2 regions of the Blautia difficilis genome follow, and region 2 is predicted to be linked to the other one. Evidence: riboswitches for the same ligand, from Rfam matches in the RefSeq annotation. Region 2 holds a riboswitch; the other holds the start of a gene.
What was found. Region 2 has a riboswitch for glycine ahead of H8Z82_RS04925 (alanine/glycine:cation symporter family protein). Riboswitches for the same ligand answer to the same signal wherever they lie in the genome.
Positions count from the first base shown of each region.

Region 1: another riboswitch for glycine. It lies ahead of gcvT (glycine cleavage system aminomethyltransferase GcvT); the one in region 2 lies ahead of H8Z82_RS04925 (alanine/glycine:cation symporter family protein).

Region 1 covers NZ_JACOQG010000004.1:113,237-116,664, forward strand. The annotation lists gene glpK (glycerol kinase GlpK) at 1-1,466, opposite strand, end outside; glycine riboswitch at 1,706-1,783, shown strand; gene gcvT (glycine cleavage system aminomethyltransferase GcvT) at 1,930-3,024, shown strand; gene gcvH (glycine cleavage system protein GcvH) at 3,053-3,428, shown strand, end outside.
Region 2 covers NZ_JACOQG010000005.1:66,376-69,803, forward strand. The annotation lists gene H8Z82_RS04920 (acyl-CoA dehydratase activase) at 1-1,355, shown strand, start outside; glycine riboswitch at 1,741-1,872, shown strand; gene H8Z82_RS04925 (alanine/glycine:cation symporter family protein) at 2,009-3,424, shown strand.

The DNA of each region.
Region 1 (3,428 bases), on a different contig from region 2:
TTGACAGCCTTGTTCCAGCCCTTGATACGTTTTTCTCTTTCTTCATCAGAAATCTTCGGCTCAAACGTTTGATCAATTGCCCAGTTTTTAACAACATCTTCTTTACTTGTCCAGTATCCCACTGCCAGACCTGCAAGATAAGCAGCACCCATTGCTGTTGTCTCCACACATTGAGGACGGTTAACCGGTGCATTGATAATATCAGACTGTGTCTGCATCAGGAAATCATTTGCGCTTGCTCCTCCATCAACCTTAAGTGCTGCCAGATCAATCCCTGAGTCTGCTTTCATTGCTTCCAGTACATCATTTACCTGATAAGCAAGAGATTCCAGGGTTGCACGGATAATATGATATTTGTTAACTCCACGTGTGATTCCTACAATAGTTCCTCTTGCATACTGATCCCAGTGCGGTGCGCCAAGTCCGGTAAATGCAGGTACCACATAACATCCGTTTGTATCTTTTACTTTCTTTGCCATGTATTCTGAATCTGCTGCGGACTCAATAATACGAAGTTCATCTCTCAGCCACTGGATCGCAGCACCTGCTACAAAGATGGAGCCTTCCAGCGCATAATTTACTTTTCCGTCCAGTCCCCACGCAATGGTTGTTACCAGACCATTTTTTGAAAAGATTGGTTTCTCACCGGTATTCATAAGAAGAAAACAGCCTGTTCCATATGTATTTTTTGCTTCTCCTGCATTGAAACAGGTCTGTCCGAATAAAGCAGCCTGCTGATCTCCGGCAGCACCTGCAATTGGGATAGGTCCGCCAAGGTAAGATATATCTGCCTCTCCGTATACACAGCTTGAAGGTTTTGGTTCAGGCAGCATACATTTGGGGATATCCAGCTCTGCAAGGATCTCCTCATCCCATTCCAGTGTGTTGATGTTGAACAGCATCGTGCGGGAAGCATTAGAATAATCTGTTACATGAACTGCACCTTTTGTCAGTTTCCAGATCAGCCAGGTCTCAACTGTACCAAATAGTAATTCCCCTCTCTGCGCCCGTTCTCTCGCACCCGGCACATTGTCCAGGAGCCATTTTACCTTTGTTCCTGAGAAGTAGGCATCAATAACAAGACCTGTTTTTTCTCTGAATTTATCAATGAGTCCTTTTTCCTTCAGGCTGTCACAATATTCAGAAGTTCTGCGGCACTGCCACACGATGGCATGATAAATTGGTTCGCCAGTCTCTTTATCCCATACAATCGTAGTTTCTCTCTGATTCGTAATACCGATTGCTGCAATATCTTCAGCGGTTGCCCCGATCATATTCATTGCTTCAACAGCTACACCAAGCATACTTGCCCAAATCTCATCAGCATCATGTTCAACCCATCCTGGTTTTGGAAAATACTGTGTGAATTCCCTCTGTGCAACGCTGCACAATTCTCCCTTTTCATTAAACAGGATGCATCTGTTACTTGTTGTTCCTGCATCCAGAGCCATTACATATTTAGCCATTCTTTTTCCTCCCTTTCATGGTCTCCTTTATAATGATTGTATTATATAAGATAATTTCTAACAAATCCAGAATAACGCACATGTCAAAATTTATTCTTTTTTATAACATTATACTATTAATTTTGTCCAATATAAAGAAAATATGTTTCAAATTTTTAGTAATTTTTTAATAAAAGTCTATATTTTCTGTTGACGTTTTTGGTATTTTATGTTAGCATGAAGGCAATTCAAGATATCGAATGACGAAACTGGGAGAGACGCAAAATGCGCGCCGAAGGGGATGAAGAACTCTCAGGCAAATGGACCAGTTTCCGACGAACCTCTGGAAAGCAACATAAAGTTGCACCGAAGAAGCAACCGATCACAAAATTTCGGGTAATCTTTCAGGTTAAGATGACAGAGCGCAGAACAAGTATTTATTTGTTCTGCGCTTTTTTATGTATATGATAAGGAGGAATCACCTATGGAAAAAACAACACCGCTCTATGCCACCCATCAGGCACACGGAGGCAAGATTGTTCCTTTTGCAGGATATCTTCTTCCCGTCCAGTACCAGACTGGCGTGATTGCCGAACATATGGCAGTCCGGGAAGCCTGTGGTCTCTTTGATGTATCCCATATGGGAGAAATTCTTTGCGAAGGCCCCGGAGCATTGAAGCTGCTCAACCATCTGCTGACCAATGATTTCACAAATATGTATGACGGTCAGGCAAGATACAGCCTCATGTGCTATGAAAACGGCTGCTGCGTAGATGACCTGATCGTTTATAAGGTCCGGGATGAGCATTATTTTATCGTAGTGAACGCAGCCAACAGGGATAAAGATTTTGCATGGATGAAAACCCATGAGCAGGATGTGGAAGGAGCCACACTCACAGACATTTCCGATTCTGTTGCCCAGATTGCCGTACAAGGACCAAAAGCCCATGAGATCCTGGCAAAACTTCTTCCGGAAGACGAATTCCCGGTAAAATACTACAGCGCCTGTTTTGATCGCACTATCGGTGGTATGCACTGCATAGTCTCCAAAACCGGCTATACCGGATCTGCAGGATATGAACTTTATCTTGATGCCAAAGATGCAGCCAACATGTGGGAGCTTCTGCTGGAAACAGGAAAAGACGAAGGTCTGATCTGCTGTGGACTGGGAGCCAGAGACACACTTCGACTGGAAGCCGGCATGCCTCTGTATGGACATGAAATGGATGAGACAGTCACACCTCTGGAAAGCGGACTTGGCTTCTGCGTGAAATTTTCCAAAGAAGAGTTTATTGGAAAAGAAGCTCTGGAATCAAGCGAACCCACACGTATACGCGTAGGGCTGAAAATCACCGGACGCGGCATTGTAAGAGAACACATGCCAGTCTTCTCCGGCGATACCCAGGTGGGCATGACTACTTCCGGCACCCACGCACCTTACCTTGGATATCCTATTGCCATGGCACTGGTAGACAAAACATATGCCGCAGTCGGCACCAGACTTACCGCGGACGTACGCGGCCGGAAAGTAGAGATGGAAGTTGTCTCTCTTCCCTTCTATTCAAAAACCAAAAAATAATTTCAAATAAAATTACGGAGGATCTATTATGAATTATCCAGAAACATTACGTTATTCCAAATCACATGAATGGGTTAAAAACGAAGGAGAAATCACTGTGATCGGTCTTACCGACTTCGCGCAGAGTGAGCTTGGCGACCTGGTATTTGTTAATCTGCCGGAAGTTGATGATACGGTTACTGCCGGAGAAGCACTTGGCGATGTAGAATCTGTCAAAGCTGTATCAGACATTTTCTCCCCTGTATCCGGAACTGTCTGCGAGATCAATGAAGAGCTTCTGGACCACCCGGAACTGATCAACGAAGCACCTTATGACGCATGGCTCATCAAAGTAAAAGATGTCACTGATGAAGAAGAGCTGATCGGAGCTGCTGAATATGAAGCTCACTGTCAGGCTGAAAGCA
Region 2 (3,428 bases):
TAAAAGGGCTGGCCAAGGCTTATGCACAGTACAAAGGCACAGAGTTTGATGCCGGAAAATTCCGGGCTGCTTTCCATGCACAGGAGAAAGTCACAAAGCCTCATATTGCAGTGCTTGGGGCCAGAATGGGGCAGGAGCTGTTTGAAATGACCAGTAAAGCTATGCCCCTTCCCGTAGAGAATGATACCTGTGTGCATAACCGCTCTGTGGGAAATATACTTCCACCGGAGGGTGCTTCTTTTGATGAACTGATGGACTGGTATGCATGTGAGATCCTGGGGCAGATTCCATGTATGCGTATGATGGACCCCACAGGCCGTAAGAAGCTTTATAATGATCCGTCTGTTGCAGGAATTATTTATCATACAGTGAAGTTCTGTGATTTTTACAGCTTCGAATATGCTGAGATTAAGAACCATACAGATGTACCTCTTTTAAAGATTGAATCAGATTATACTATTCAGAGCAGTGGTCAGCTTCTTACCAGGCTGGAAGCTTTTGCAGAGAGTATTCAGCCTGAAACACTGGAGCAGACCATAGAGGTCGACACAAAAGGAGAGAGAAAAATGGGAAAAGGCTATTTCGCAGGGATTGACAGTGGTTCTACCAGTACAGATGTGGTGATTTTAAATAAAAATCATGAGATTGTAACCAGTATTATCCTGCCTACAGGAGCAGGGGCTGCCATCGGAGCAGACCGTGCCCTGGCAGAAGCATTGAAGGAGGCCGGATTGCAGAGAGAAGATATTGATGCGCTGGTTACTACCGGATACGGACGTACAGCTATTAAAAATGGTGATAAGAGTATCACAGAGATCACCTGTCATGCAAGAGGTGCGCATTTCCTGAATCCGGAAGTCCGTACTGTTATTGATATTGGCGGACAGGACAGCAAGGTGATCCGACTGGATGAGAACGGTGCAGTTGCAAACTTTGTTATGAATGACAAATGTGCGGCAGGAACCGGACGATTTCTGGAAATGATGGCACGTACCATGGAAATGAATCTGGATCAGATGAGCGAATGTGGGCTGGAATTCAAAGAAGATATTACAATTTCCAGTATGTGTACAGTATTTGCAGAATCAGAAGTTGTTTCCCTGATCGCCCAGAACAAAGCAACAGATGACATTGTCCATGGTCTGAATAAGGCGGTTGCTGTAAAAACCGCAGCTCTTACCAGACGTGTGGGCGGTGAGGAGAAATATATGATGACCGGTGGTGTTTCTAAGAATAAGGGCCTGGTAAAGACACTGGAAGAGAAGCTTGGAACAAAGCTGGTGATCAGTGACAAGGCACAGCTATGCGGTGCACTTGGCGCAGCACTGTTTGCGGCTGATATGGCTGATGTATAAAAATTATTTAAATATCCAGGGATTTTACAAGGTGGAAATCTCTGGAATTTTTGTTACTGTTCACTCCGTTCTCAGTAACACGCTTCGCGATGCACAGAATTTATGCTATTCGCATAAATTCGCGCGGTATGTCTCGGGATTTTGGCATTTTCATGCCAAAACACCTCGCGGGATAGTGACGTGTGAACAGTAACGAATTTTTATACTTTTTTTATAAAAGTTTAATTTTCTATTGACGAGTTCAAATTTAAGAGCTATAGTATACCACAGTAACAGCAAATTAACGAGGTGAAGTTTGCAGGAAAGAGGAAGCCACACAAAAGGCTATACCCGCCGAAGGAGTAAAACTCTCAGGTTCCCTGGATGCAGGGAAAAACTGCAAATGGATCGTTTCTCTGGAGACACCCGTTAGATCGGGGGCCGAAGGTGCAAATAACATGGAATGTGGATAACTTCCCACAACTGGTTATCTGATCCGTGTTTTGAATCTCTCAGGCAAAAGGACAGAGGATGCTTTATCATCCCTGCTGATTCATTTTAAATATATGAACAGTATTTTCTGAACTTCTGATTTTTGAAACGGTCTGTTATTACTTTGTTTCCCAGCTGTACAATATATTACACTTTTTAAAAGAAAAAGGAGATTTATTATTATGTGGGAAGCGATCAATTCTTTTTTGACAACAGTAGACGATCTGGTCTGGGGCGTGCCCCTTATGGTCCTGATCATGGCAGGTGGTATCCTGTTAACTGCCAGACTCGGACTTCTTCAGATACGAAGACTCCCCCTTGCATTAAAATGGATGTTTAAAAACGAAGAAGAAGGCGATGGTGAGATTTCCAGCTTCGCAGCTTTATGTACAGCACTGAGCGCTACAATCGGAACCGGCAATATCGTCGGTGTTGCAACTGCTGTCTGCGCCGGTGGTCCCGGAGCTTTATTCTGGATGATTCTTGCAGCATTCTTCGGAATGGCAACAAAATTCTCCGAAGGTCTTCTTGCAGTAAAATACCGTGTGGTAGCAGAAGACGGTCACAGCCTTGGCGGTCCTTTCTATTATATTGAGAAAGGAATGGGAACAAAATGGAAATGGCTTGCAAAGATCTTTGCATTCTTTGGTGTATGTGTAGGTCTTTTCGGAATCGGTACATTCAGCCAGGTAAATGGTATTTCCAGTGCAGTTCAGAACTTCTTTGATCCGAACAAATCAAACTGCGTAAATATTCCGTTCCTTGGAGAGTATTCCTGGGCAGTTGTAATTTCTTCCCTGATTCTTGCAGCCTGTGTTGCAGCAATCCTCATCGGAGGTCTGAAACGAATTGCAACAGTCAGCCAGATTATTGTACCGTTTATGGCGGTGATTTATCTGATCTTCAGTGTTGCGCTGATTCTTTTAAACATTACAGAGATTCCGGCAGCAATCGTTACAGTTGTGAAGGGAGCCTTTAATCCGTCAGCAGTGACAGGCGGTGTGGTAGGAACAATGATCGTATCCATGCAGAAAGGTGTGGCTCGTGGTATCTTCTCAAACGAAGCAGGTCTTGGTAGCGCACCTATTGCAGCAGCAGCAGCTCAGACAAAAGAGCCTGTACGTCAGGGCCTTGTAAGTATGACTGGTACATTTATTGATACGATCGTGATCTGTACAATGACAGGTCTTTCCATCGTACTGACAGGTGCATGGCAGGTAGAAGGTCTGGAAGGTGTTCAGGTAACTACTTATGCATTCCAGCACGGACTTCCGATCCCTGGACAGATTTCAGCATTTGTATTAATGATCTGTCTGGTATTCTTTGCATTTACTACGATTCTTGGATGGGATTATTACAGTGAAAGATGTCTGGAATATCTGACAAACGGACATAAGAAAACAATCCTTACATACCGTTGGCTTTACATTCTGGCAGTGTTTATTGGACCGTATATGACAGTAAGTGCTGTATGGACGATCGCAGATATCTTCAACGGACTGATGGCGATTCCGAATATGATCGCATTGTTCGCATTAAGCGGAGTGATTGTAAAAGAAACAAAAACATTTTTTGCAGCAGAAAAGCATAAAATGTAAGAAA